Regions from separate parts of the Streptomyces sp. NPDC052236 genome, predicted to be linked through region 3. Evidence: riboswitches for the same ligand, from Rfam matches in the RefSeq annotation. Region 3 holds a riboswitch; each other region holds the start of a gene.
The links. A riboswitch is a leader RNA that binds a small molecule or an ion and turns the genes downstream of it on or off. The one in region 3 is predicted to bind cyclic di-AMP.
Positions count from the first base shown of each region.

Region 1: another riboswitch for cyclic di-AMP. It lies ahead of ACIHCQ_RS20060 (transglycosylase family protein); the one in region 3 lies ahead of ACIHCQ_RS42510 (M23 family metallopeptidase).
Region 2: another riboswitch for cyclic di-AMP. It lies ahead of ACIHCQ_RS41975 (peptidoglycan DD-metalloendopeptidase family protein); the one in region 3 lies ahead of ACIHCQ_RS42510 (M23 family metallopeptidase).
Region 4: another riboswitch for cyclic di-AMP. It lies ahead of ACIHCQ_RS13255 (M23 family metallopeptidase); the one in region 3 lies ahead of ACIHCQ_RS42510 (M23 family metallopeptidase).

Region 1 is NZ_JBIUBL010000011.1:139,311-146,452, forward strand. It holds gene ACIHCQ_RS20045 (nucleoside triphosphate pyrophosphohydrolase) at 1-988, shown strand, start outside; gene ACIHCQ_RS20050 (cytochrome P450) at 985-2,214, shown strand; gene ACIHCQ_RS20055 (transglycosylase family protein) at 2,333-3,232, shown strand; cyclic di-AMP (ydaO/yuaA leader) riboswitch at 3,498-3,677, shown strand; gene ACIHCQ_RS20060 (transglycosylase family protein) at 3,681-4,394, shown strand; gene eno (phosphopyruvate hydratase) at 4,611-5,897, shown strand; gene ACIHCQ_RS20070 (septum formation initiator family protein) at 6,102-6,578, shown strand; gene ACIHCQ_RS20075 (DUF501 domain-containing protein) at 6,633-7,142, shown strand, end outside.
Region 2 is NZ_JBIUBL010000046.1:30,528-37,669, forward strand. It holds gene ACIHCQ_RS41950 (MBL fold metallo-hydrolase) at 1-1,171, opposite strand, end outside; gene ACIHCQ_RS41955 (PPOX class F420-dependent oxidoreductase) at 1,255-1,695, opposite strand; gene ACIHCQ_RS41960 (hypothetical protein) at 1,824-2,408, opposite strand; gene ACIHCQ_RS41965 (carbohydrate kinase family protein) at 2,566-3,444, shown strand; gene ACIHCQ_RS41970 (SGNH/GDSL hydrolase family protein) at 3,499-4,302, opposite strand; gene ACIHCQ_RS41975 (peptidoglycan DD-metalloendopeptidase family protein) at 4,431-5,390, opposite strand; cyclic di-AMP (ydaO/yuaA leader) riboswitch at 5,395-5,566, opposite strand; gene ACIHCQ_RS41980 (alpha-galactosidase) at 5,878-7,142, opposite strand, start outside.
Region 3 is NZ_JBIUBL010000049.1:22,345-29,486, reverse strand. It holds gene ACIHCQ_RS42525 (RNA polymerase sigma factor) at 1-302, shown strand, start outside; tRNA gene ACIHCQ_RS42520 (tRNA-Met) at 385-458, shown strand; gene ACIHCQ_RS42515 (PP2C family protein-serine/threonine phosphatase) at 626-1,747, shown strand; cyclic di-AMP (ydaO/yuaA leader) riboswitch at 1,973-2,128, shown strand; gene ACIHCQ_RS42510 (M23 family metallopeptidase) at 2,140-3,195, shown strand; gene ACIHCQ_RS42505 (PrsW family intramembrane metalloprotease) at 3,211-4,542, opposite strand; gene trmB (tRNA (guanosine(46)-N7)-methyltransferase TrmB) at 4,604-5,386, opposite strand; gene lhgO (L-2-hydroxyglutarate oxidase) at 5,468-6,703, opposite strand; gene ACIHCQ_RS42490 (MFS transporter) at 6,820-7,142, opposite strand, start outside.
Region 4 is NZ_JBIUBL010000006.1:219,295-226,436, reverse strand. It holds gene ACIHCQ_RS13265 (M16 family metallopeptidase) at 1-798, shown strand, start outside; gene ACIHCQ_RS13260 (M16 family metallopeptidase) at 795-2,192, shown strand; cyclic di-AMP (ydaO/yuaA leader) riboswitch at 2,447-2,613, shown strand; gene ACIHCQ_RS13255 (M23 family metallopeptidase) at 2,626-3,417, shown strand; gene ACIHCQ_RS13250 (GntR family transcriptional regulator) at 3,660-4,337, shown strand; gene ACIHCQ_RS13245 (HPr family phosphocarrier protein) at 4,464-4,745, opposite strand; gene ACIHCQ_RS13240 (GNAT family N-acetyltransferase) at 4,974-7,142, shown strand, end outside.

The DNA of each region.
Region 1 (7,142 bases), on a different contig from region 3:
CCCCGAAGCCGACGCCGAGGCCGAAGCTGACGCCGGGCGAATCGTTCTGCTGACCGCCAGCCACCGCGTCGCGCCCGGGCTGCTGTCCTGGCCCGCGTGGCAGACGCTGCACGCCGCCGACCGCGTGCTGTGCGGCGTGGGGGATCACCCGCAGCTGCCGTATCTGCGTGACGCCGGCGTCACCGTCGAGCTCGCCGCGCCCACCGCGCAGGAGCTCCTCGACGCCTGCGCCGACGGCCGTACCGTCGTGATCGTCTCCTCCGGGGAGGGCGAGACGGACCTGACCGACGGGCTCGCGCGGCTCGCCGGGTCCGGGCGGGTGCGGATGCCCGATCTGGAGCTGCTCCCCGGGTCGTACGACCTGCCGGGCGCGCGTCTGCTCGACCTCGTACAGGTCATGGACCGCATCCGGCGCGAGTGCCCGTGGTCCTCGCGGCAGACGCACAAGGGCCTCGCCAAGTACGGCATCGAGGAGGCGTACGAGCTGGTCGAGGCCATCGAGGACGGTGACCGCGACGAGCTGCGCGAAGAGCTCGGGGACGTACTCCTCCAGGTGATCTTCCACGCGCGGATCGCGCAGGAGGACGAGGAAGAGCCCTTCTCCGTGGACGACGTCGCCGCGACGATTGTCGAGAAGCTGATCCGCCGCCACCCGCACGTCTTCGGCGACGAGAGCGCCGAGACGCCGGAGGATGTGAAGGAGCACTGGCTCCGGGAGAAGGCGATCGAGAAGCAGCGCGACTCGGTGACGGACGGCGTGCCGCTGGGCCAGCCGGGTCTCGCGCTCGCCGCGAAGCTCGCGGGCCGGGTCCGTACCGCGGGCATGGACGTGGAGCTGCCGACGGGCGAGGGCATCGGATACGAGCTGCTCGCCCTCGCGGTCGCCGCGGAGGCATCGGGCACCGACCCCGAGGCCGCGCTGCGGGCCGCCGGACGCGCCTACCGGGACGCCATCCGCGCCGCCGAAAAGGCCGAGGGCCAGGCGTGAGCGCTCGGCCGGAGCTGTTCACCTGGGAGTTCGCCACCGACCCCTATCCCGCGTACGCCTGGCTGCGCGAGCACGAACCCGTACACCGCACGCCGCTGCCCAGCGGCGTCGAGGCGTGGCTGGTGACCCGGTACGCCGACGCCAAGCAGGCCCTCGCCGACCCGCGGCTGTCGAAGAATCCGGCGCACCACGCCGGGTCCACGCACGCCAAGGGGAAGACCGGGATCCCGGGGGAACGCAAGGCTGAGCTGATGACTCATCTGCTCAATATCGATCCGCCCGACCACACCCGGCTGCGGCGGCTGGTGTCGAAGGCGTTCACTCCGCGCCGGGTCGCCGAATTCGCCCCGCGCGTACAGGAGCTGACAGACAGTCTTATCGACGGCTTCGCGGACAAAGGGGAGGCGGACCTCATCCATGAGTTCGCTTTCCCGCTCCCCATTTATGCCATCTGTGAGCTGCTCGGCGTCCCGCGCGAGGACCAGGACGACTTCCGCGACTGGGCGGGCATGATGATCCGGCATGGCGGCGGTCCGCGCGGCGGCGTCGGCCGTTCCGTGAAGAAGATGCGGGGGTACCTTGCCGAGCTGATCCACCGCAAGCGCGAGGACCCGGGCGACGACCTGATCTCGGAGCTGATCAGGACCAGCGACCACGGCGAGCACCTCACCGAGAACGAGGCCGCCGCGATGGCCTTCATCCTTCTCTTCGCCGGCTTTGAAACGACCGTCAACTTGATCGGCAATGGGGTGTATGCCCTGCTTCGTCATCCGGAGCAGCGGGAGCGGCTCCAGCGCTCCCTCGCCGCAGGCGAAAGGGGACTGCTCGCCACCGGCGTGGAGGAACTGCTGCGCTACGACGGGCCCGTGGAGCTCGCGACCTGGCGGTACGCCACCGAGCCCGTCCGCCTCGGCGGGCAGGACATCGCGACGGGCGATCCCGTACTCGTCGTACTCGCCGCCGCCGACCGCGACCCTGACCGGTTCACCGACCCGGACACTCTCGACCTCTCCCGGCGCGACAACCAGCACCTCGGGTACGGGCACGGCATCCACTACTGCCTCGGCGCGCCGCTCGCCCGGTTGGAGGGGCAGACGGCGCTCGCCACACTGCTCCGCAGGATGCCCGACTTGCGACTTGCGGGTGATCCGGACGATTTGCGGTGGCGTGGGGGACTTATCATGCGTGGTTTGCGCACTCTGCCCGTTGAGTTCACCGCCCCATAGAGCTGACGATCAGTCAATGTTGTGACTTTCACGTGATCTCCCCTGCATCGACTTGTGACCCACGTTCGATTACGGATACGTTCACCGGCGTCTCAGCAGTCACGCGAAAGGCAACCGCATGCGCTCCCCGAACGGCCGTCACCGGCGACCCCGTCAGGCTCCGGCAATCGTCGTCGCGGCGGGGGTGACGGGATCGGCCATCGCCATCCCGCTCCTCGGCGCCGGATCGGCGTCCGCCGCCGAATCCGCCACCTGGGACCGCGTCGCGGCGTGCGAGACCGGCGGCATGTGGAGTGCCGACCTCGGCAACGGCAACTACGGCGGGCTGCAGATGACGCTGCAGACCTGGCAGCAGTACGGCGGTACGGAGTACGCGCGCAGCGCCGACCTCGCGAGCCGCTCCGAGCAGATCGCGATAGCCGAGAAGGTCCTCGCCGCGAAGGGGCCCTCGGCGTGGGCGGACTGCGCCGCCATCGCGGGGCTGACGACCGGCGGCACGGCGGCGGGCGTCGACCCCGGTGCCGCGCCCGCGCCCGCCCCCTTGTCGTCGCTGCTGCCGACCGCTCCCGAGGAAGCGGCCACGCCCGCGGACCCGGCCGAGCCGGTGGCACCTGTGGAGCCGACCGGGAAGACGACTCCGGACGCGCCCGCGGCCACGACGCAGGAGTCCGGTACCCCGACAGGCGACGCCGAGACCGGCAAGCACCGCGGAACCCCGGAGCAGACGACCGAGCCGGGCAATACAGACGGAGACCGCGAAGTGGGCCGTCACTCCTCGCGAGGTGACGCCGCGGCACGCGAGGGCGTCGCCGACGCGACCAAGCCCGCGGAGACCCGCTCCGCCGACGTCTCGCCCGGCGTGTACACCGTCCGCCCCGGCGACAGTCTGTGGGCCATCGCCGACGCCCAGGAGCTCCCCGGCGGCTGGACCGCGGTCTTCGAGGCGAACCGCGAGACTCTCGGTGACGATCCCGACCTCATCCGCCCTGGCCAGAGCCTGGATCTAGACCTGAAGTAGCGGCGATTCGGGGGCCTTTGTCCAAGTCTGCGCAAGTGAGACAAGGGTCTCTTTACCTCAATCGGCACATCTCGCAGCCCAAATCCGGCCGTTCCGCGCTCCACCTGCGGAAAGAGGAACCACCGGAGTGTCAAGTTGGGCGTTTTCTCCCCGATGTTCAGCTTTGAACATCGGGGAGAGGTGTGATTACCGTCTGAACCGCTCACCACCGTGGGCACCACTGGCCGTCACGCCGAATCCTGCCGGCGGTCGGGGGGAGTAGTCGTCGCGTAGAGCGCCGAAGGCAGGAGCGGGGGAACCAAGGTAAGCGCCGGGCCCGGCCGTTGAGAGCAGTACGCAACGGACGTGGAACGGCTAGGGGTGAAATCGCGCGCCAGTCGCGTGGACGGGCACTCACTTGGCCCGAACCCGACAGCTCACCTCGTAGGCGTCGGTGAGGAGAATCTCCATGCTGTTTTCCAGCAAGGGCAAGCACCGCCGCCCGAGCAAAGCCACCCGTATCGTCACATTCGCCGGGATCACCGGTGTCGCCGTCGCCGCCCCGCTGCTGGGCGCCACCTCAGCATCCGCCGCGACAGGTGCCGAGTGGGACAAGGTCGCCCAGTGCGAGTCCGGCGGCAACTGGTCGATCAACACGGGCAACGGCTACTACGGCGGCCTTCAGTTCTCGTCGTCCACCTGGGCCGGGTACGGCGGCACCCAGTACGCCTCCACCGCCGACAAGGCGTCGAAGTCCCAGCAGATAGCCATCGCCGAGAAGGTCCTGGCCGGCCAGGGCAAGGGTGCCTGGCCGAACTGCGGCGTGGGCCTGTCCAACGCCTCGTACAACGGCGGCTCCGCCGACTCGGGCACCACGCAGCAGGCGCAGCCCAAGCAGCAGGCACAGCCCAAGCAGCAGGCACAGCCCAAGCAGCAGACGCAGCCCAAGCAGCAGCGCGCCGAGGCGCCCACCACGCGCTCCGAGCGCGCCGAGGCCCCGGCCGCGCCGAAGTCCTTCGAGAAGGGCGACGGCGAGTACAAGGTCAAGTCGGGCGACACCCTCTCCAAGATCGCTGAGGCCGAGAAGGTCAAGGGCGGCTGGGCGAAGCTGTTCGACCTCAACAAGGACATCGTCAGCGACGCCGACGTGATCTTCCCGGGCCAGCAGCTCCACCTCGGCTGAGCCTTCCCGGGCACCGAACCACCCCGGTCCGGCGCGACTTTCCCCGTGCGCGCCGGGCCGGGGTTCTCTGTGCAGGCGGCAGTCAGACGCATTTTTGTCCCAGCGGGCGGGCGTCGTCGGGCCGGAGCCCCCCAGCCGGTTAGGCTCGTGCCGCAAGGCAGAAGCGCAGATACAGATACTGCGCTTTAAGCGTCACATCACCAGAAGGAGATGCTCGTGCCGTCCATCGACGTCGTCGTAGCCCGGGAAATCCTGGACTCCCGAGGCAACCCCACGGTCGAGGTCGAGGTTGGCCTCGACGACGGCAGCACGGGTCGTGCTGCTGTCCCGTCCGGCGCCTCCACCGGTGCGTTCGAAGCCCTTGAGCTCCGCGACGGTGACCCCAACCGCTACCAGGGCAAGGGTGTCGAGAAGGCCGTCCTCGCCGTCATCGAGCAGATCGGCCCGGAGCTCGTCGGCTACGACGCCACCGAGCAGCGCCTGATCGACCAGGCGATGTTCGACCTCGACGCCACCCCGGACAAGTCCTCGCTCGGCGCCAACGCGATCCTCGGTGTCTCCCTCGCCGTGGCGCACGCCGCCTCCGAGGCCTCGGACCTGCCGCTCTTCCGCTACTTGGGCGGACCGAACGCGCACCTGCTGCCCGTTCCGATGATGAACATCCTGAACGGCGGCTCGCACGCCGACTCCAACGTGGACATTCAGGAGTTCATGATCGCGCCGATCGGTGCGGAGTCCTTCTCCGAGGCCCTGCGCTGGGGTGCCGAGGTCTACCACACCCTCAAGTCCGTCCTGAAGGCCAAGGGCCTGTCCACCGGCCTCGGCGACGAGGGCGGCTTCGCGCCGAACCTCGACTCGAACCGCGCGGCTCTCGACCTCATCCTTGAGGCCATCAAGCAGGCCGGTTACACCCCGGGCAAGGACATCGCGCTCGCGCTCGACGTCGCCGCCTCGGAGTTCTACAAGGACGGCTCGTACGAGTTCGAGGGCAAGTCCCGCTCGGCCGCCGAGATGACCGAGTACTACGAGGAGCTCGTCGCCTCGTACCCGCTCTGCTCCATCGAGGACCCGCTGTTCGAGGACGACTGGGCCGGCTGGAAGGTCCTCACCGACAAGCTGGGCGCCAAGGTCCAGATCGTCGGCGACGACCTCTTCGTCACCAACCCGGAGCGCCTGGCCCGCGGCATTGAGGAGGGGTCCGCGAACGCGCTCCTCGTCAAGGTCAACCAGATCGGTTCGCTGACCGAGACCCTGGACGCCGTGGAGCTCGCCCAGCGCAACGGCTTCAAGTGCATGATGTCCCACCGCTCCGGCGAGACCGAGGACGTCACCATCGCCGACCTGGCCGTCGCCACCAACTGCGGCCAGATCAAGACCGGCGCCCCGGCCCGCTCCGAGCGCGTCGCCAAGTACAACCAGCTGCTGCGCATCGAGGAGATCCTCGACGACGCGGCGGTGTACGCGGGCCGTTCGGCCTTCCCGCGGTTTCGCTCTGCGAACTAAGTCAGCACAGCGCTCTGCGAACTAAGTCAGCACAGCGCTCTGCGAACTAAGTCAGCACAGCGCTCTGCGAACTAATCAGCACAGTCGGTCTGCCGGCTAGTCCAAGCAGCACGGCACGGGGCCGGTGCCCTGTCGCTCGTACGTCCCCGGTCGTGGTCCCGTACCGTGTCCGGGGACGTACGCGCGTAAAGGGGAGGCGAAACCATGGCACGCAAAGGGGACCAGGACCGGTTCTCCACCGCGACCAGGCTGCGGCTGCTCGGCGAGCAGACCGCCGCGCGCGTCTACCGTTCCCAGAGCCGCCGCCAGGCCCGCCGCTCCCGGCTCACCGGACGGGCCGCCTTCCTGGCCCTGGTCGTCTGCTCGCTGGTGGTCGCGCTCGCGTACCCGATGCGTCAGTACGTCTCCCAGCGCGCCGATGTCGCCGACCAGCGGCGCCGGATGGACGAGGCCCGGCAGCAGGTCGAGCAGCTGCGGGACGAGAAGGCGCGCCTCCAGGACGACATGTACATCCGGCGGCTGGCCCGCGAGCATCTGCATCTGGTGCTCCCCGGCGAGACCGGGTACACGGTGATCGACCCCGTGGGGGCCGAACAGCGCCGTACCGAGGACGGGGCTTCCGACCGCCCCTGGTACTCGAACGTCTGGGACGGCGTCGACAAGGCCGACCGCATCAAGTAGCACCAGCCCCTACAAGCAGGCACGTACAAGCAGGCACGTACAAGCAAGGCAGGCATGGAAACCCCTCCTCCCACCACCGCCCCGACCGAGCCCACCAACGCGGACATCGCCGCGTTCAAGGAGCAGCTCGGCCGCCCGCCGCGCGGTCTGCGCGCGATCGCGCACCGCTGTCCGTGCGGGCAGCCGGATGTCGTGGAGACCGCGCCGCGGCTCCCCGACGGGACGCCCTTCCCGACGCTGTACTACCTGACCTGCCCGCGAGCCGCGTCGGCGATCGGCACGCTGGAGGCCAACGGCGTCATGCGGGAGATGAGCGCCCGGCTGGCGACCGACCCGGCCCTGGCCGCCGCGTACCGCGCGGCCCACGAGGACTACATCGCGCGCCGCGACGCCATCGAGGTGCTCCAGGGCTTCCCCAGCGCGGGCGGCATGCCCGACCGGGTGAAGTGCCTGCATGTGCTGGTGGGCCACTCGCTGGCGGCAGGCCCCGGGGTCAACCCGCTGGGCGACGAGGCGATCGCGATGCTCCCCGAGTGGTGGCGCAAGGGCCCCTGCGTAACCGCG
Region 2 (7,142 bases), on a different contig from region 3:
CGAACGGCGCAGCCGATTCCACCGGCGGCCATACCGGCCAGCCACCCGCCACAGGCTCGGCCACCGACCGCCACCACGGAACCACCGCCGACCTGTCAGCCGGCTCGAACGGCTCACCCGGCCGAGGCCCGGCACTGGCTATACCAGCCGCGTGCGCGGCCAGCATGGTCTGCTCAGCAGGCTCCGCCCACGAGTGGAAAGCCAGATTGAACGTCCCCCAGTGGATCGGCAGCATCGGGCCTGACTGCGCCACGCCGCCCTGGAGGTCGAGGTGGGCCTGTATCCCCTCTTCGGGTGTCATATGGATGTCGGGCCAGTACTCGCTGTACGCGCCGATCTGGATCATGGTCGCGTCGAAGGGTCCGTGCTCCGCGCCGATGTCCTTGAAGCCGGGGAAGTACCCCGTGTCACCGCTGTGATAGATCCGGTGCTCGGGGCCCGCGACGACCCAGGACGCCCAGAGCGTGTGCTGCTGATTGCGCAGACCGCGCCCGCAGAAGTGGCGCGCGGGGGTGGCGGTCAGACGCAGGCCCGCCACCTCCGCCGACTCGTTCCAGTCCAGCTCGCGCAGCCGGTCGGCGGGCACGCCCCAGCGCTCCAGGTGCGCGCCGACTCCGAGCGGCACCGCGAAGAGCGTGTCCGTGGACGCCAGGGCGCGGATGCTGGGCAGATCGAGGTGGTCGTAGTGATCGTGCGAGATGACCACGACGTCGACCGGCCCGAGGTCGGCGAGCGGTACGGGCACGGGGTGCAGCCGCTTGGGGCCCGCGAAGGGGACCGGCGAGCAGCGCTTGCCCCAGACGGGGTCGAAGAGCACGCGCCGGCCGTCGATCTCGGCGAGGACGCTGGAGTGCCCCATCCAGGTGAGCCGGAGCCCGGAGGCGGGCGGTTCGGCGAGGTCGGCCAGGGTGGTGGCGTGGACCGGCACGACGCCTGCCGGGGACCGAAGAGCCCGCTCCTCCTTCCGGAAGTAGATCTTGGCGAATTCGAGCATGGAGCCGCCGGACGGGCGGGTCTTGGCCCCCACGGGGTTCTGGAAGACGCCGTCGGCGAAGTTCGGTGAGCGTCGGATCCGCTCCATCCGCTCTCCGGTCGGATCCGCGCCGAACGCGACGGGTCTCAGCGAACGCAGCCGGGAGCTCAGCGAGTGGGAAGAACCAGCGCCGGTCACGGCACCTCCTGATGTCGGTGTCTCTGATCTCATTATGTGCGGGGGGTATGACAGCGCGGGATCGGTGCGGTATCAGCGGCAGCTCAGCGGCGCGGCTGCCCATAGGCCCGCTCGACGCGCAGCCGCAGCACCACGCGCCTGTCGCGGACCATCGCGCGCCGGTAGTCGTCCCAGTCCGGGTGCTCACCCTGGACATCGCGGTAGAGGGTGATCAGTTCCTCGACGGTGGCGTCGTACGGGTCGGCGGCGACCGGGGAGAGCTCGGCGGTGCCCTCGACGGCGGTCCAGGCCCAGCGGTCCTCGCTGGTGACGTGGTACGCGGCACGGGGGTCGCGCCGCAGGTTCTTCGTCTTGGCCCGGTCCTCGGTGATGGACACGCGGATGGTCGCCTCGTCCGGGTAGTACGCGTGGTTCACATTGGACAGCTGGGGCCGGCCGTCGCGCTTGAGGGTGACCAGTACGCCACCGTCGTACTCGCCGACGAGCTTCAGCAGCGCCTGTTGCTGTGCGTCCGATTCGGTCATGCCCGAGCAACGCCCGCTCGCGCGCGAGTGTTCCTGAGAAGATCCTTCCTCTTGGATGTCACATCCTGCGCCACCTCATCCGTCGTACCGGTGCCCCGCGCCGAGCCCCCGCACGCGCACTCACCGCGCTAGACCCTGGTCCAGGCCGCCACCAGCCGGTGGCCGCCCAGTACCGCGGAGAGCTCGTCGAGGAAGGCGGCCGAGAGCATCGGCCAGTTCCAGAAGGTCAGTCCCAGCTGCGCGACGGCGATGGGCGGCGAGAAGTTCCAGTCGAGGAAGGCGGCCTGCTCTCCGCACCGTACGCATGCCGCGTGGTCAGGTCCGCCGCCGCCGAACCACGCGTAGACCGCGTCGAGCAGCGGCAGCCACTCGTCGGTCCACCGCCCGTGGCCGTCCGTGGCCGACTCCTCGGTGCGGGCGCCGCAGTGCGGGCAGCGGGCCGTCCAGATGTCCGCGCAGACGTAGACGCGGCGCTCGACGTCCACGCCTGTGCCGTTCGCCCCGCTGCCGGCGAGGGAGCCGTCGTCCTCGATGAGGGCGCGCGCGTACCGCGGTCCCGGCGCCCGCCCCAGCTCGTCGCCGAGCAGGCAGTGCGTCAGTTCGCCGACGATGACGCCCTGCTCCTCGAGCCAGTGCACGACCCGGCCCGCGAGCGCCTCCGCGTCCTGTGGCCCGGCGTCCGTGTCGGCCACCCATACGTACCCATCACCCATGCATGGACGGTATCCAAGATCCCCAGTGTGGGATGACCCGGTGTCGGGTGACGCGGTGTCGGGGGCCCGGACCGCAGCCCCCATACTGTCGACTGTGGAGCAGCAACCGGATCAACTCGCCCAGGAAGTACGGGATGTACGGCACGTACGAGATGTACTGGTCGTCGGGGGCAGCGGTGTGGACACGGTTGTCCGCGTCGACTCGCTCCCCGTCCCCCTCGCCGATTCCGTCGCGGTCGGCCCCATCCTCGAATGGCCCGGCCACACCGGCGGCAATGTGGCCCTGGGCTGCCGGGCCCTCGGGCTGGACGTCACGTTCCTCGACTACATCGGGGACGACTATCAGGGCGGCCGGCTCCGGGAGCGGCTCGCCATGGGCGGGGTGGACTTCCAGCCGCTGATCTCGCCCGCCGGGACGCGGCGCGCGGTCAACCTCGTGGACCCCTCGGGCCGCCGGATGTCCTTCTACGACGCCCGCGAGCCGGAGGAGTCGGTGATGCCGCGCGACTTCTACCTTCCCCATCTGCGGCACGCCCGTCATGTCCATCTCTCGATCGTGAACTTCGCGCGGCACCTCTACGACGACATCGAGAAGCTCGGCGTCCCGGTCTCCACCGATCTGCACGACTGGGACGGACTGGCCGACCACCACCGCGAGTTCGCGCTCCGCTCGGACCTGGTCTTCCTCAGCGCGGCGGGCGCGGGCGAGCGCATCGCGTCCGTGATGCGGGAGATCCTGCGCGACGGGCGGGCCGAGGCGGTGATCGCCACGGCGGGCGCGGGCGGCTCGTACCTCATGACCCGCGACGGCGGATCCACGCCGCGCCCGATCCCGGCGACCGCGCCACCTGGGCCGGTGGTGGACTCCAACGGCGCGGGTGACGCGTACGTCTGCGGGTTTCTGTACGGGCGGCTGGCGGGCCGGGACCTGGAGGAGAGCGCACGGATGGGCGCGATGGCGGGCGCCCATGCCTGCACGGGCTCGGGCGCTACGGCGCTGATCGGCCCCGAGGGGCTCCGGCCCCCTCAGGCCTGACGCGCTGACGGCGCTGACGGCACTGACGCGCCCACTACAGCCAGGCCACCGCTGTCACAGCGGCAGCAGATCCGGGCGCTTGGCCGCGACATGGTCCCCGGAGCTCTCGCCCCGCAGCCTCCGCCCGATCCACGGCACCAGGTGCTCACGCGCCCACTGGATGTCGTCGCGCCGCACCTCCAGCGGGCCGCGCGGCGGCGGGGGCGGCCAGGGCTGGTCGGGGTCGGCAGGCACCTCCAGACCGAGGACCTGGGCGGCGCGCAGCGCGACGCGGGTGTGGCCCTCGGGTGACAGATGCAGCCGGTCGGGGCCCCAGGCCCGCCTGTCCTGGACGGACTTGAGCGACCAGAGGTCGAGTACGGGGCAGTTGTACCGGTGGGCGATGGCCCATACATGCGCGTTGTACGTGGCGATCTTGCCGCGCAGCCTGCGCAGGACCGGCAGCTCGCGCGTATCGATGCCGGTGGTCACCATGACGGTGCCGACCGCGCCCGTGAGGTCGGCGACGGCCCGCTCGAACCGCTCGGCCACATCGTCGGGGTCGGAGCCGGGCCGGATGATGTCGTTGCCGCCGGCGCAGAACGTCACCAGATCGGCGGCGAGTTCCTTCGCGCGCGGGACCTGCTCCGCGACGATCTGGTCGAGGAGGCGGCCGCGTATCGCGAGATTGGCATACCTGAAACTGTGCTCCGGCATACGGTCGTCGAGCAGGACCGCGAACCTGTCCGCCCAGCCGACATAGGTCCCGTCGGGGCCGAGGTCTCCGACGCCCTCGGTGAAGCTGTCACCGATTGCCGCGTACGACCTGTACGACCCGAACACACCACTGCTGTCTTCTGTTCTCGAATCGTCTGCCACGAGAACTCATCATTCCCCTGCGGATGTGACCTACGCGACCGTACGGAGGGATTGACGAAGCGTGATATTTACCACCGCCCCTCGCACCGCGGAAAGCGGCGCGAGGGGAATAAAAACGTGTCGGCGCGTCAGATCGAGACGCCGTGCTGGCGCAGGTAGGCCAGCGGGTCCACGTCCGAGCCGTAGGACGGTCCGGTCCGGATCTCGAAGTGCAGGTGCGGGCCCGAGGAGTTGCCGGTGGAACCGGAGAGCCCTATCTGCTGACCGACCCGCACGCTCTCGCCCGAGGAGACGGAGAGGGAGGAGAGGTGGGCGTACTGCGAGTAGTTGCCGTCGCTGTGCTTGATGACGACCTCGTTGCCGTACGAGCCGCTCCAGCCCGCGGAGACGACGGTGCCCGGGCCGACGGCCTTGACGCTGGTGCCGGAGGAGGCGGAGAAGTCGACGCCGGTGTGGTAGCCGCTGGACCACATGGCGCCGGAGGCGCGGTAGGGCGTGGTGACGCCGGCGGACACGGGGGCGGTGAAGCCGGAGCCGCTGGACTGCGCGGCGGTGTCCGCGGAGTCACCGGACTCGTTGGACGCCGTGGACGCCCGCGGCGCAGGCTCGGGCGAGGCGGGCGATGCCTTCGCCGAGGACTGCGTCGCGGGAGCCTTCGCGGGTGCCGGAGCCTTCGCCGGTGCGGGGGCCGCCGCCTTCGACTTCGCGCCGAGGGTGAGCTTGAGGCCGGGGTGGATCAGCGCGGGGTCGTCGCCGACGACCTGGCGGTTGTCGGCGTACAGCTTCTGCCAGCCGCCCTGGACGCGGTGGTCTGCGGCGATCTTGGACAGATAGTCGCCGCCGACCACGGTGTACATGGCGGGGGCGGCCTTCTTCGCCGTCACCGGGGCCGCGGTGGCGGACCCTGCGGCTGAGGACACCGCGGTCGGGGCGGTGGAGGCAGCGGCGGGCGCGGTGTTTCCTGCCGCGTGCGCGCCGGTGGCGCCCAGCAGCGGCAGCGCGATGGCGGCGCCGCCCGTACCGGCGACGACGAATCCGCGCGTGATCGGGTTGGCCTTGGGACGGCGGTGCTTACCCTTCGCGGGCATGACAAAGTCCTCTCCGGCGCCTACGAGGTGAGCTGTCGGGTTCGGGCTGGAGCTGCCCGGCCGCGCGAATGCGCGACTTCACCCCTAGCCGGTCCGGAAATCCGGGACGGCGTTCTACCTGGGTCCCCCGCTCCTGCCACACGTCTGGTGGGTGGAATTCCGGGCGGTGGCAGGATTAGGCGGTCCGTCCGGATTGGTCGTGACCGTAAGCGAGCCGCCCGGATCGGAACAAGCCGTTCCGTTTGGCGATCAACCATTTCTGTGAATTCGCCCAGGAATTCCAGTCACCCTCCGTGGAGCAACGCTTTCCGCTTTCCGGGCGCACAAAGGAAGTTGACTCCGCCTCGCGGCCACACACCGTCACGAATGAGACGCTGCTCACGGGCCGTGCCCCATCTCCCGTGCAGATGGGGCACGTTATGCCGAAGCGGCTAATTCGGACAGCACATTCCTTATCCGGTCGAGTCGTCGGGCGAGACCCATCGGTTCAGAGTCGTCGCAGGCGGATCACGGCAGCGTCCAGATCCCCCTTGAGCCCGGTGTGCAGACCGTGGTGCATCAGCACGGACCCGCGGTGTACGGCGCCGGTGTCCAGGCACTCGTACGCCGCCGCCGGGTCGATCCCGCGCAGCCGCAGCCTGGGCGGCAGCTCGCCATAGTGCTGCGCCTGGAGCCAGGCGAGGACGACGGTCTCCGCCCCACGTACGTACTGCACGGCGCTCAGCCCGCCCTCGGGCGCCCGCAGCCGGTACAGCTCACCGCCCTGCACCACCGGCCTGATCGTCTTGTACAGCTCGACCCAGCCCCGCGCCTCGGCGAGCTCGTCCTCGCTCCACTCCGTCAGGTCGCCGCCGACCCCGAGCACTCCCGCCATCGCGCTCACAAAACGGAAACGCAGGGAGGTCGACCGGCCGTTGAGCTGGACATTGGGGCTGTCGGTCACCCAGGCGGCCATCACCCGCGCCGGGTGCAGCTGGGTGAAGCCGTGCTGGATGGCGAGCCGGTCCAGCGGATCGGTGTTGTCGGAGGTCCACACCTGGTCGGTACGGGAGAGGATGCCGAGGTCGATCCGGCCGCCGCCGCCCGAGCAGGACTCGAAGGCCACGGACGGATGCGCGGCCCGCAACCGGTCGAGCAGCGCGTACAGCGCGCGCACATGCTCGACCCACAGCTTCTGCGGGTACTCCTCGCCGGGCCAGCCCGCGTCCGTGAAGCAGCGGTTGAAGTCCCATTTGACGTAGTCGATGGGCGCACTGGAGAGCAGTTCGTCCAACTGGGTCCACAAATAGTCCTGTACATCCTCGCGCGCCAGGTTCAGTACGAGCTGATTGCGCAGCTCCGTACGCGTCCGGCCCGGGTGGTGCTGCACCCAGTCGGGATGCGCCCGGTAGAGGTCGCTGTCGGCGTTGACCATCTCCGGCTCGACCCAGATCCCGAACCGCATGCCCATCCCGTGCACGTCGTCGGCGAGCGGCTTGAGGCCGTGCGGGAAACGCTCGGGGTTGGGGGTCCAGTCGCCGAGCCCGGCGCGGTCGCTGGTGCGCTGCCCGAACCACGCGTCGTCCACCACGAACAGCTCGACGCCCATGTCCCCGGCCCGCCGGGCGAGCGCCCGCTGCTGATCCTCGGAGATGTCGAAGCCGGTGGCCTCCCAGGAGTTGTAGAGGACGGGCCGCTCGGTCGTCGCCCCGTCCGGGACGACATGGGCCAGCTGCCAGGCGTGCCACGCCCGGCTGGCCCCGCCGAACCCTC
Region 3 (7,142 bases):
CGCAGATTCTTGGGCTGTACGACTTTCTCGTACGCCGTACTCCCGAGCCCATGGCCGAACTGGGCCGGGCCGTGGCCGTCGCCATGGTGCACGGCCCGGTGGCGGGGCTCGCGGAAGTCGCCAAGCTGGAGGACCGGCTGGCGGGACACCACCGGCTCGACGCCGTACGCGCGCACCTGCTGGAGAAGGCGGGCGACGCCGAGGGTGCGCGGGCCGCGTATCAGCGGGCCGCGCAGCGCACGCTCTCCAATCCCGAGACGCGGTATCTGCGGATGCGAGCCGCGAGGCTGGCACCGCAGTGAGCCTCCCGCGGGCGTGGCAGCGAGCCCTCCCGCCGGGGTGGCGTCGACCGTGCTCCGGATGGCGTAGAGTTGTGTTCAGCGGCGCGGGGTGGAGCAGCTCGGTAGCTCGCTGGGCTCATAACCCAGAGGTCGTAGGTTCAAATCCTGCCCCCGCTACTAGAAGACAGTGGCCCGGCACTCGAAAGAGTGCCGGGCCACTGTCGTATGCGCGCATGTCCTATGCGCGTATGGCGTGCGCCCGGTTGGCCGACGGCGATTGGCTGCCCGGCGCGGCTGCGGCCAGCCTGAGACCTGACAAGGGCGGACCGGTCAGGAGATCAGAGGTGGGGCACCCAAGGCGGCACGGCATCGGTACCGGGGTTGTCGGCGCTCGCCGCTTCATCCGTGCGCTGCCCACACTCATGATCACCGGCGGGCTCGCCTTCGACCTCGCGACGCCACCCCGATTCACGGCGGTGCCGCTCTTCGCTGCTGCCCCGCTGATTGCCGCGCCCTTCTTCTCCTGGCTCACCACGCTGCTGACCGGCCTCGTCGCCACCGTGGCCATGGTCAGCCTGCGCCTCTACAACGAGACCGTGTCGGAGGTCACGGCGTACACCGAGATGTTCACCTTGATCACCGTCTCCGGGCTCGCGCTGCTCATCAACCGGGTCGTACGGCGTGGTGGCGAGCGGCTGGCCTCGGCCCGGGTCATCGCCGAGACAGCGCAGCGCGCCGTGCTGCCCACCCCCGCCGAACGCATCGGCGGGCTGCGCGTCGCGGCGCGGTACGAGGCGGCGCAGGCGGGCGCGTCCATCGGCGGCGACCTCTACGCCGTACAGGACACTCCGTACGGCGTACGCCTGGTCGTGGGCGACGTCCGGGGCAAGGGGCTCGACGCGGTCGAGGCCGTGGCCGTCGTCATCGGCGCCTTCCGCGAGGCCGCCGAGCACGAGGGCTCGATCGAGGCCGTCGCCCAGCGCCTGGAGCGCGCGCTCGCGCGGGAGGGGACGCGGCGCGACGGGCTGGACGTCGTCGAGGGGTTCACCACGGCTGTACTCGCCGAGATCCCGCGCGGGCGGGGCGGGGTACGGGTGGTGAACCGGGGCCATCCGGAGCCGCTGATGCTGTACGCCGACGGCGGTCTGGAGGTCCTGGAGCCGAGCGAGCACGCGCTGCCGCTGGGGATGGGCGAGCTGGGCAGCGGGCCGGACCGGGCCGACGAGCATCCGCTCCCCGCCGGGGGCACGCTGCTCCTCTACACGGACGGGCTGTCGGAGGCGCGCGACGCGCACGGTGTCTTCTACGATCCCCGCGAGCGGCTCCGCGGCCGGGTCTTCCCGGGGCCGGAGGAGCTGCTGGACGCGCTGACCGCGGACGTACGACTGCATACAGGCGGCGGCTTGAGCGACGACCTGGCGCTGCTGGCGGTCCGCCGCCCCGGGGACGGTCGGCACCCTGCGTAGTCGAATGACATCCCTCCGCATAGCATGTGACATACCGTCAAGCTGGCGGGGTGGTGTGACGCGGCCTGATGGACGATCAAGTCGCCCCATTCAGGCAGCTTGTGTCCTGGTAAGTCCCGGCCGGCGTTCTTAATGAATACCCAGAACCGCTTGGTATCCGGCCCTGGTGTCTATTAACGTTCGATAACGCAGCGCGGTCGTCCCAGTCGTCGCCAGAGACGGCACCGTGCGCGTGCGCCGAATTTCGCAAGGAAACCGGGGAACCACCAATTGGGGTGAATCGGGCATCCTTTGCCGCTCTTTTCGCGGCGGAGGCACCCGTAGGAGACCTTCCTGCTCCGAACCCGTCAGCTAACCCGGTAGGCGAGAAGGAAGGAAAGGAGTACGCCTCCGTGGCGTCCAATACCCCTGCCCCCGTAGCACCTTCTCCATCTGAATTCTTCGGTAACGAGGGGGCGGAGCGGGGCTGGGAGGAATGGAACCCCACCAAGGACTCCGTCCTTCCGGTACGTGGCCGGCACCGTGTCATGAAGCAGCGCGGCGGACTCGCCCGTAGCTCCACGGTGCTCGGCGTCGGCGTGATCGCGGCGGTCGGCGCGGGCGGCATCGCCACCGCGCAGGAGAAGCCGGCGGTCTCCATATCGCTTCCCGACTCGGTAGTGGACAGCCTGCCCGACGCCGAGTCCCTGCCGGGCGTGGGCGCCTGGCTGTCCGACGGCTCCGACGACGCGGACGACTCCTCCGACACGGGGGACGTCACGGCGGTCACGCCGGCGAGCTTCACCGGGGAGGGAGCCGGGAACGCCACGCAGAGCGCGGCCGGCGCGGGCGAGGCACTGCGCGCCCGGATCCTCCAGCAGGTCGAACAGCAGCAGGCCGTGGCGGACGCCGAGGCCAGGGCGGACGCCGAGAGGCTCGCCGCGGAGAAGGCAGCCGCGGAGGCGACGAAGCAGCTGACCACGGCGGAGGCGCAGGCCGAGGCCGACCGGAAGGCGGCCGACGCGCGCGCGGCCAAGGCGGAGGCCGACCGGCTCGCCAAGCTCGCCACGAGCTACGCGCTCCCCACCTCCTCGTACACGATCACGTCCACGTACGGCCAGGCCGGCTCCCTGTGGTCGTCGGGCTACCACACCGGCCTGGACTTCGCCGCGCCCACGGGCACGCCGGTCAAGGCGGTGCACAGCGGCACGGTCAAGGAGGCGGGCTGGTCCGGATCGTACGGCTACCGCACGATCCTGGAGCTGGAGGACGGTACGGAGGTCTGGTACGCCCACCAGTCGTCCATGTCGGTCAGCGTTGGGCAGAAGGTGGCGACGGGCCAGACGATCGGCCGCGTCGGCGCGACCGGCAATGTCACCGGCGCGCATTTGCACCTTGAGGTGTTCACGGCGGGCGGCTCGCCCATCGACCCGATGGCCTGGCTGCGGGGCAAGGGCCTGACGATCTGAGTCGGTCCCTCGTCCCTAGTGCCGGTACGGGTTGGGCCCGCTGTAGTCCCGGTACGGCGGCGGTGTCCGCACCCGGCCCGTCGCCCGTGCCGCGTACGTCAGCGCGGGACCGGCCACGTGCTTGCGCTGCCACAGATGGTGCAGCAGCTCCTGCTCGCGCTCCACGAAGTCAGGGCCCGCCGCGCCGCGGTGGGCCCTTCGGCGCAGAAACGCCAGGGACGTCGCGTACGCCTCGTACTCCGACACGGTGTGCGCCGCGGCCCGTCCGTGTGTGCGCCGGGCGAAGTCGCGTGCCACCGTGCGCGCCCGCATCGAGGAGAGCGCGCGCGGTTCGGTGTGGGCGAGCCAGCCGGCCGCGGCGTACGCGGGCAGCTCGGCGGATATCGTGCGCAGCTCGCGCTGCCGGGTCCAGATCGACAGCCAGGTCAGCAGCCCGAACGCCGGGACCATGAACGCCCCGTACACGGCGTAGAAGCCCCACGGGCCGAACAGCGACGCCGAGCTGTTCCACAGGGCGTGCATGCCCATCGCGAGGGCGAGGCCCAGCAGCGGCAGCGCGACGCGGCGTATTCGCGCGCGACGCGCGGAGAGCGCGGCGATCCCGAAGCCGATGCCCGTCAGTACGGTGAAGAGCGGGTGCGCGAACGGCGACATCACGATCCGTACGAAGAAGGTCGCGGCGGTCACCGAGGCGAGCCCCGAGGTGCCTATCTGCTGGTCCTCACCGAAGGCGTTGCCGAGATAGAGGATGTTCTCGGTGAAGGCGAAGCCGGTCGCGGTGAAACCGGCCACGACGACACCGTCGACGATCCCGGTGAAGTCCCGTCTGCGGAACAGGAAGATGAGCAGGACCGCGGCGGCCTTGGCGCTCTCCTCGACGATCGGGGCTATCACGGTCGCGCCGAGGGTGTCCGCGCTCGCCGGATCGGCGGTAGCGGTGGCTATCCAGCGGGTCGCGAAGGTGTTCGCGATGATCGCGACGAGGGCGGCGGCGCAGGCGCCCCAGGCGAAGGCGAAGAGCAGATTCTTCCAGGGGCCCGGCTCGACGCGGTCCAGCCAGCGGAAGGCGGCCATGAGGAGGGGGACGGGGAGGGTGGCGAGTCCGAGACCGACCAGGAAGCCGTGAGTGCCGGTCTGTTCGCGTACGAGGGCGAGGATGACGAGACCGGAGAGCGCGAGGAGAGTGATCACCAGGCCCGCGCGCACGGCCTTGCTGCGCCAGAGCCGGGTGACGCGGCGCGGCTGCGGGAGGGCGCCGAGCATCGGCACTTCGCTTGGCACCGGTCTCGGTACCGCCGGGTGCGGTGGCTGTGGTGAGAGCTGCTGCTGCGGGGGCGACTCGGACACCTCATGACCCTAACGAGGGACACTGACAACTGGCGATGGCGCCTGACGTGCCGGTGAACGTTTATACGGTGTCGGACCGGCGGCGGAACAGCAGATCGTGGACTGTGTGCCCCTTGTCCAGGCCCTGGCCCTCGAAACGGGTCAGCGGACGGAATTCGGGCCGGGGCGCGTAGCCGCCGCCGGGCTGGGTGTTCTCGAAGTCCGGATGCGCCGTGAACACGTCGAGCATCTGCTCGGCGTACGGCTCCCAGTCGGTCGCGCAGTGGAGGACCGCGCCGGGCTTCATGCGGCGGGCGGCGAGGGTGAGGAACTCGGGCTGAATCAGCCGCCGCTTGTGGTGCCGCTTCTTGGGCCAGGGGTCGGGAAAGTAGACGCGGATCCCGTCGAGCGAGTCGGGCGGGAGCATCTTCTGGAGCAGGATGATCGCGTCGCCGTTGGCGACGCGTATGTTCGACAGTCCGTTCCGCTCGGCGAGGACGAGCAGATTGCCCTGGCCGGGTGTGTGCACGTCGACGGCGAGAATCCCGGTGCCGGGATCTTCGGCGGCCATCAGAGCGGTGGCCTCGCCCATCCCGAACCCGATCTCCAGGACGACGGGCAGCCCCCCGAACATCTCATCGAGGTCGAGCACGCGCAGCCCATCGATATCGATCCCCCACACGGGCCACAGCCGCTCCAACGCGTCACGCTGCCCGGGAGCCACCCGACTCCGCCGCGGCTGAAAGCTGCGAATCCGCCGCTCATGATGATCCCCGGCGGGATCGGCAGCGGGCCCCCCGGGAAAGCGGGGGGCGGTTTTGGGGCGGGGGACGGGGTGGGGGTTGGTTTCCCGGAGCTCAGACACAGTGCGTCGATTGTATGGCGAGCCGGGGTATGGGTGATTTAACCGCCGACCTGGTGCGGGCCGTCTGAAACGCCCCCAGGCTCAGCCCGCCCCCGCCCGCACCACCCCACCCGCCGACAGCGCCCTCAGCGCTCGCCCCGCCACCTCTCTCCCGATCGGCAGCGACGCCGTCGCCGCCGGCGAAGGCGCGTTCAGCACATGCACCGTCCGCGCCGCCTCCCGGATCAGGAAATCGTCCGCCAGCGTCCCGTCCCGTAGCACCGCCTGCGCCCGCACCCCCGCCGGCGCGGGCCGCAGGTCCGCCTCCGTCACCCTCGGCAGCAGTCGCCGCACCGCCGCCGTGAACGCGCGCTTCGAGAGCGAGCGGTGCACCTCCCCCACCCCGTACCGCCAGTGCCTGCGCGCTATCCGCCAGGAGCCCGGCCAGCCAAGCGTCCCCGCCAGCTCCCGGGGCCGCACCGCCGACCAGGTGTAGCCCTCGCGGGACAGCGCAAGGACCGCGTTCGGGCCGGCGTGGACGCCGCCGTCGATGCCCCGTGTCAGATGCACGCCCAGGAACGGGAACGCGGGGTCCGGCACCGGATACACCAGCCCCCGCACCAGACCGGGCCGGGCCAGCTCGTAGTACTCGCCCCGGAAGGGGACGATCCGCATCCCCGGGTCATCGCCCGCCATCCGCGCCACCCGGTCGCAGTGCAGGCCCGCGCAATTGACCAGCACCCGCGCCCGGACCACCGTCCCCGATGCCGTGCGCACCGCGACGCCCCAGGTCCGGCGGTCGACCGCCGTGACCTCCTCGCCGTACCGGATCTCCGCGCCGGACGCCTCCGCGAGCCGCGCCGCCACCGCCCCGAAGTCGCACACCCCCGTCGCCCCGACCCGGATCGCCGCCAGTCCGCGCACCTCCGGCTCGTACTCCGCGATCTGCGCCGGACCCAGCTCCCGCACCGGAATGCCGTTCTCCCGGCCCCGCTGGACCAGGGCGTGCAGCCGGGGCAGCTCCTCCCGCCCGGTCGCGACGATCAGCTTTCCGCCGACCTTGTGCTCAATCCCGTACTCCGCGCAGAAGGCGATCATCTCGGCCGCGCCGTGCACCGCGAACCGCGCCTTCAGCGAGCCAGGCCGGTAGTAGATGCCACTGTGGATCACTCCGCTGTTCCGCCCGGTCTGGTGCCTGGCGAGGCCGGACTCCTTCTCCAGGACCGTCACCCGCGTCCCGGGAGCCGCGCGCGACAGTGCGTACGCCGTCGACAGGCCGACGATCCCGCCGCCGATCACCAGCACGTCACAGTCGAAGCCCTGCTCAGACGACGTCACCGCGTCACCTCCCACCCCGATAGTGCACTGGCCCACTGACAACGCTCTTAAACCACGTGGACCACGACCATGAGGAAGTTCGAGGAAGATCTCCGAGGAAGTTCTCCGAGAAAGTTCTACGCCGGAGTCACCAGCAGCGGCCGCGCCCGCTCCCGCAGCTCCACGACCCGCGGCTCGTCGCCGTACGGCTCAAGGCGGTGCAGCAGATCCCGTACGTACTCGGTGGTCCGCGCCGACGAGATCCGCCCCGCGACCTCCACCGCGCGCGTGCCCGCCGCGCACGCCGCGTCCAGGTTCCCCGACTCCAGCTCCGCCACCGCCGACACCACCAGGCGCAGCCCGTGCGACCGTACGAACTCCTCCGTCGGCCGCGACAGCGCCTGCTCCGTGAAGCGCCGCACCTGGCGCGGCGCCTTCAGGTCGCGGTAGCACTCCGCCG
Region 4 (7,142 bases), on a different contig from region 3:
ACGTACTACGCGCCGAACAACGCCGTGCTGTCGGTCGTCGGCGACATCGACCCGGAGCGGACGCTCGCCTGGATCGAGAGGTACTTCGGCTCCATCCCGTCCCACGACGGCAAGCAGCCGCCGCGCGACGGCTCGCTCCCGGAGAACATCGGCCGGCAGCTGCGCGAGGAGCTCGTCGAGGAGGTCCCGGCGCGCGCGCTGATGGCCGCCTACCGGCTGCCGCACGACGGCACACGCGAGTGCGACGCCGCGGACCTGGCGCTCACCGTCCTCGGCGGCGGCGAGTCCTCACGGCTGCACAACCGCCTGGTGCGCCGCGACCAGACGGCCGTCGCGGCCGGGTTCGGTCTACTGCGGCTGGCCGGCGCGCCCTCGATGGGCTGGCTGGACGTGAAGACGTCCGGCGGCGTCGAGGTGCCGCAGATCGAGGCCGCGGTGGACGAGGAGCTGGCGCGATTCGCCGCCGAGGGCCCCACACCCGAGGAGATGGAGCGGGCACACGCCCAGCTGGAGCGCGAGTGGCTGGACCGGCTTGGCACGGTCGCGGGCCGCGCCGACGAACTGTGCCGGTACGCCGTGCTGTTCGGCGACCCGCAGCTGGCGCTCACCGCGGTGGACCGGGTACTGGACGTCACCGCGGAAGAGGTACGGGCGGTGGCCGGGGCCCGGCTGCGCCCGGAGAACAGGGCGGTGCTGGTCTACGAGCCGCTCCCCGCGCAGGCCGAGGCCGACGGTGACGCCGGTGACGAAAGCGCCGAGAACCACCAGAACGACGAGCTCGAAGGGGCGGACCAGTGAGCGACGCTGCCATGTCATTGACGACCATGACGTTCCACCCGCAGCCGACGGCCGGCCTCCCCCGCCCCTGGGCGTTCCCGGCACCCGACCGCGGCACGCTGCACAACGGCCTGACCGTGCTGCGCTGCCACCGCCCCGGCCAGCAGGTGGTGGCCGTCGAGATCTCCCTCGCCGCGCCGCTGGAGGCCGAGCCGAAGGGCCTCGACGGCGTCGCCACGATCATGGCGCGCGCCCTGTCGGAGGGCACCGACAAGCACAGCGCGGAGGAGTTCGCCGCCGAGCTGGAGCGCTGCGGCGCCACCCTGGACGCGCACGCCGACCATCCCGGTGTCCGTGTCTCCCTGGAGGTCCCGGTCTCCCGGCTGCCCAAGGCGCTGGGCCTGCTCGCCGAGGCGCTGCGCGCCCCCGCCTTCGCCGACAGCGAGATCGAGCGGCTCGTACGCAACCGGCTGGACGAGATCCCGCACGAGACGGCCAATCCGGCCCGCCGCGCCGCCAAGGAGCTCTCCAAGCAGCTCTTCCCGGCCTCGCTGCGCATGTCGCGCCCCCGCCAGGGCACCGAGGAGACCGTGGCCCGGATCGACGCCGGAGGCGTACGTGCCTTCTACGAGGCGCATGTCCGGCCCGCCACCGCCACCGCGGTGATCGTCGGCGACCTCACCGGTGTCGATGTGGACGCCGTGCTCGCCGAGACCCTCGGCACCTGGACCGGCGACAGTGCCGAGCCCCGCCCCGTACCGCCGATCACCGCGGACGACACCGGCCGGGTGGTGATCGTGGACCGCCCCGGCGCCGTCCAGACGCAGCTGCTGATCGGCCGCATCGGCCCGGACCGGCACGACCGCGTCTGGCCCGCCCAGGTCCTCGGCGCGTACTGCCTGGGGGGCACCCTGACCTCCCGGCTCGACCGGGTGCTGCGTGAGGAGAAGGGCTACACCTACGGCGTACGGGCCTTCGGCCAGGTGCTGCGCTCGGCACCGGACGGGTCGGGCGCCTCGATGCTCGCCATCAGCGGCTCGGTGGACACCCCGAACACCGGCCCGGCGCTGGACGACCTCTGGAAGGTGCTGCGCACGCTGGCGGCCGAGGGGCTGACCGACGCCGAGCGCGATGTCGCCGTACAGAACCTGGTGGGCGTGGCCCCGCTGAAGTACGAGACCGCGGCGTCCGTCGCGGGCACGCTGGCCGACCAGGTCGAGCAGTATCTTCCGGACGACTACCAGGCGCAGTTGTACGTACGGCTGGCGGAGACCGGCACCGTGGAGGCGACGGCCGCCGCCGTCAGCGGCTTCCCGGTGGACCGGCTGGTCACGGTCCTCGTCGGCGACGCCGCGAAGATCGAGGAGCCGGTCAGGGCGCTCGGAATCGGTGAAGTGACTGTTGTCACAGGCTGATTGAGCCGAGCCGGCAAAGAGCGCGAAGCAGGCAACGAGCGTGCGAAGCAGGCAACGAGCGTGCGAAGCAGGCAAGGAGAACCCCGGTGGCGCACCAGCCACCGGGGTTCTCCTTATGTCCCTTTTCTTGGGGAGGTTGCCCGTCTGTCCTGTGGCATGCGCTACAAAATCGACTCTCTGCTTGGTGATTGAAAGTTGATCCGCCTAGCGTCAGTCCGGCTGTTCGCCAGTATCCCGCCGCAGCCCGCGGCATCGAACAGCCATCGCCGAGTCCCCGTCAGGCGCGAGCCTGGGGAGCCGGGGACCCACATCGTGTCCCTGGGGTGAATCGGGCGCCTTCGCACCAGTGCGGAGGGGCTCGTAGGAGACCTTCCTGCTCCGAACCCGTCAGCTAACCCGGTAGGCGAGAAGGAAGGAAAGGACCAGCCACTTCATGGCGTTCACCCGTGCCCCCGGGAAGCACCGTGCCGCGAGCCGCCTGACGCGCAGGCGCGCGAGCATGGCAGGCGCCGCGGCCTTCGCCACCACCGGCGTGATCGGAACCCTCGCTTCTCCGGCGCTCGCCGCCGACACCGGCGCCTCCGGCGTCGCGAACACCGGCCTGACCCAGTTGGCGGCCGCCGACTCCCTGGCCGACACCCTCGCCGACCAGGCCGCGGCCCAGGAGCAGGAGGCCGAAGAGGCAGTCGCCAAGGCGAAGGCCCAGGCGAAGGCCGAGGCCGAGGCGAAGCGCAGGGCCGAGGCCCGTGCGCAGGAGATCCGCGAGGAGCGCGAAGACAAGGAGCGCGCCGCCCGCGCCGCCGAGCGTGAGCGGCTGAACGCCTTCCAGCTGCCCGTCGCCGGTTCGTACGTCTCCACCGGCTACCAGACCGGCGGCTCGCAGTGGTCCTCCGGCAGCCACTCCGGCGTCGACTTCCACGCCGCTTCCGGCACATCGGTCGTGGCCGTCGGCTCCGGCACGGTCGTCGAGGCCGGGTGGGGCGGCGCGTACGGCAACAACATCGTGATCAAGATGAACGACGGCTCGTACACCCAGTACGGCCACCTCTCGTCCATCGGCGTCTCGGTCGGCCAGCGGGTCATGCCGGGGCAGCAGATAGGCCTCTCCGGCTCGACCGGCAACTCCAGCGGGCCGCATCTCCACTTCGAGGCCCGCACCACCGCCGAGTACGGCTCCGACATCAACCCGGTCGCGTACCTGCGCGCGCACGGCGTCAGCGTCTGAGCTCCGTACCTCCCTGAGCTCCGTACCTCTCTGAGCTCTTACTCCGTACTGCCCCGAAGGTCCCGGCACGCCGCCGGGGCCTTCGGCGTTTGCCGCCCCGGGGACGCGGCGCCGGCGGGGCTCTGGCCAAAAGCTATCCATGGATTCCTGGTTGTCATCGGAAAATCGTGTCCATTGCAATAGAGTCACCCAACAGGCGTCAATCGGCTGCGTTTCGCGCGGATTAAAGCGGAGGTTCGGTCATGCGCATTCCCGCGCACTCGGTATGCACGGCGATCCGCGACGACATCGTCTCCGGTGTATTCGTCCGCGGCAGCCGGCTCACCGAAGAGCAGCTGGCGCGCCGCTACGGCGTCTCCCGGGTCCCGGTGCGTGAGGCGCTGCGCACCCTGGAGTCGGAGGGCTTCGTCATCACCCGCCGCCACGCCGGCGCGTGCGTCGCCGAGCCCAGCGAGCAGGAGGCCGCCGACCTGCTGGAGATCCGGATGCTGCTGGAGCCGATGGGAGCGGCGCGCGCCGCCCAGCGGCGTACCGAAGCGCATCTCAAAGTCCTGCGTGGCCTGGTCAGACTGGGTCAGGAACGGGCCCGCCGCGGCCAGGGCGAGGACCTGCGCTCACTGGGCAGCTGGTTCCACGAGACGCTCGCCCAGGCGTCGGGATCCCCCGGGCTCATCGCGCTGCTCACCCAGCTGCGCCACAAGATCGCCTGGATGTACGCCATCGAGCAGCCCGCCAAGCCGGTCGAGTCCTGGGCCGAGCACGGCGCGATCGTGGACGCGGTGGCACGCGGCGACGTGGAGCGGGCGCGGTCGCTGACGGCGCTGCACAGCGAGCGGGCCGCTGCCGCGCACCGGCTGCGCGGCCTCGAACGGGTGAGGACTTCGCAACATGCCGTAAACACGGCGAGCGTCCGTAATTAACAGTCGCGCTGTATACAAGAAAGCCCAAAGAATTAAACCGCGGTGTCCCGAATTCGGGACACCGCGGGACACCGCGGCTTTGTCGTGGGAAGAAGGACTAATTCCCCTCTTCGGCTCTGAGCAGTCTCAGACGGTTTCGGGAAGCTCGTCGAGCCCCTCGGCGACCAGCTTGGCCAGACGGTCCAGGGCCATGTCGGCGCCTTCCGCATCGGAAGCCAGGACGATCTCCTCGCCGCCCTGCGCGCCCAGGCCGAGCACGGCCAGCATGGAGGCGGCGTTGACCGGCTTGCCGTCGGTCTTGGCGATTGTCATGGGGACGCCGGCGGCCGTGGCGGCGCGGACGAAGATGGAAGCGGGGCGGGCGTGGAGGCCCTCGGCCCAGCCGACGTTGACGCGGCGCTCAGCCATGGTGTTGCCCTTCAGGTCCTCGGCAGTTGTCTAGACCAGTCTGCCATGCGGTGCGACGCGCCGACGCTGGCCCTCTGCGCGCCCGGTGCGCACAGACTTGCGTACCGACCCTATGCGACCCTGTGCCCGGCCTGTTCCGGGCTCTCCGTCCCGGGCTGTTCCGGTGCTGCTCCGGTGCTGCTCCCGGCTGCTCAGGGCTCCTCTGGGGCGAGTCGTAGGCTTTCCAGCATGCAGACCTCGTCGGAGCACGCATACCCGGACCACTGGGAAGCGGATGTGGTGCTGCGTGACGGTGGCACCGCTCGCATCAGGCCCATCACCCCCGATGACGCGGAACGCCTGGTCAGCTTCTATGAGCAGGTCTCCGCGGAGTCGAAGTACTACCGCTTCTTCGCGCCCTACCCCCGGCTCTCCGACAAGGACGTGCACCGCTTCACGCACCACGACTACGTGGACCGGGTGGGCCTCGCGGTCACGGTGGGCGGCGAGTTCATCGCCACCGTCCGCTACGACCGGATCAACGCGGACGGCATGCCCGCGAGCGCGCCTGCCGACGAGGCCGAGGTCGCCTTCCTCGTCCAGGACGCCCATCAGGGCCGCGGTGTCGCCTCCGCGCTGCTGGAACACATCGCCGCGGTCGCGCGCGAGCGGGGCATCCGGCGCTTCGCCGCGGAGGTGCTGCCTGCCAACACCAAAATGATCAAGGTGTTCAGGGACGCCGGGTACACCCAGCGGCGCTCCTTCGAGGACGGCTCGGTCCATCTGACCCTCGATCTCGAACCGACCGAGGAGTCCCTCGCCGTCCAGCGCGGCCGTGAGCAGCGCGCCGAGGCACGCTCCGTGCAGCGGCTGCTCGCGCCGGGGTCGGTCGCCGTCGTCGGCACCGGGCGCGCGCCCGGCGGCGTCGGCCGCACCGTCCTGCGCAACCTGCTGCGCGCCGGGTTCACGGGCCGTACGTACGCCGTGAACCGCGCCTTCCCGGCGGGGCCGTACGAGGTGGACGGCGTCCCCGGCTTCCGCAGCGTCGGCGACATCGGCGAGGCCGTCGACCTCGCCGTCATCGCCGTGCCTGCCGAGCGGGTGCCGGAGGCGGTCGCCGACTGCGGCGCCCATGGCGTCCAGGGCCTGATCGTCGTCACCGCGGGGTACGCCGAGAGCGGCGCGGCGGGGCGGGAGCGCCAGCGCGAACTGGTGCGGCAGGCCCGTTCGTACGGGATGCGGGTCATCGGCCCGAACTCGTTCGGCGTCATCAGCACGTCCGGGGCCGTCCGCCTCAACGCCTCGCTGGCGCCCGAGGCCCCGGCGCCCGGCCGCATCGGGCTGTTCACGCAGTCCGGCGCGATCGGCATCGCCCTGCTCGCCGGCCTGCACCGGCGCGGCGCGGGCCTGTCCTCCTTCATCTCGTCCGGCAACCGCGCGGACGTGTCCGGGAACGACTTTCTCCAGTACTGGTACGAGGACCCGGACACCGATGTGGTGCTGCTGTACCTCGAATCGATCGGCAATCCCCGTAAATTCACCCGGCTCGTCCGGCGTACGGCTGCGGTGAAGCCGGTCGTCGTCGTCAAGGGCGCCCGCCACAGCGGCAGCGCCCCGCCCGGCCACGCGGTGCCGGTGACCCGGCTCCCGGACGCGACGGTAGGCGCGCTGCTGCGCCAGGCGGGCGTGATCCGCGTCGACACCGTCACCGAACTCGTCGACGCGGGCCTGCTGCTCGCCGGGCAGCCGCTGCCGGCGGGGCCGCGGGTCGCGATCGTCGGCAACTCGGAGTCGCTCGGGCTGCTGACGTACGACGCGTGCCTCACGGAGGGGCTGCGGCCCCTGCCGCCGCGCGACCTCACGACGATGGCCACGCCGGCGGACTTCCGCGCCGCGGTCGCCGAGGCGCTGGTGGACGACGGGTGCGACGCGGTGGTGGTGACAGCGATTCCGTGGGTCGGGGAGAACGGCGTCACGGAATCGGGCGACGGCGAGGTCCTGGCGACGGCGCTGCGGGAGGCGGCGAGGACGGCTCCGGCCAAACCGGTGGCGGTGGTGCATGTGGAGATGGGCGGCTTGGCGGAGGCACTGGGGGAGGCGTCTCACACGGTGTCCTCGGCCTCGTCGGCGTCCGCAGGGGTGGCGCCTTCGGGTGCGGGTGCGGGCCAGGCTCCGGACCATTCGGGCCCGGGCCGCGAGGCGAGCGAGGGCAGTCCACCGGGGGCGACGCCCGCGATGACGGCGCCTGCGGAGCCGGGCCTGGGCGCTGCCTCGGCCCCGGGCACGGCCCCGGGGGCGACCCCGGGCACGGCCTCAGCAGCGGTGTCCGCTGCGGGCTCTACGGGCCCGGGCCCGGCATCCGACGGAGCGGCGGGTGCGGAGCCGGACCGGGGTCCCCGGACTTCAGGCCCGGGCACG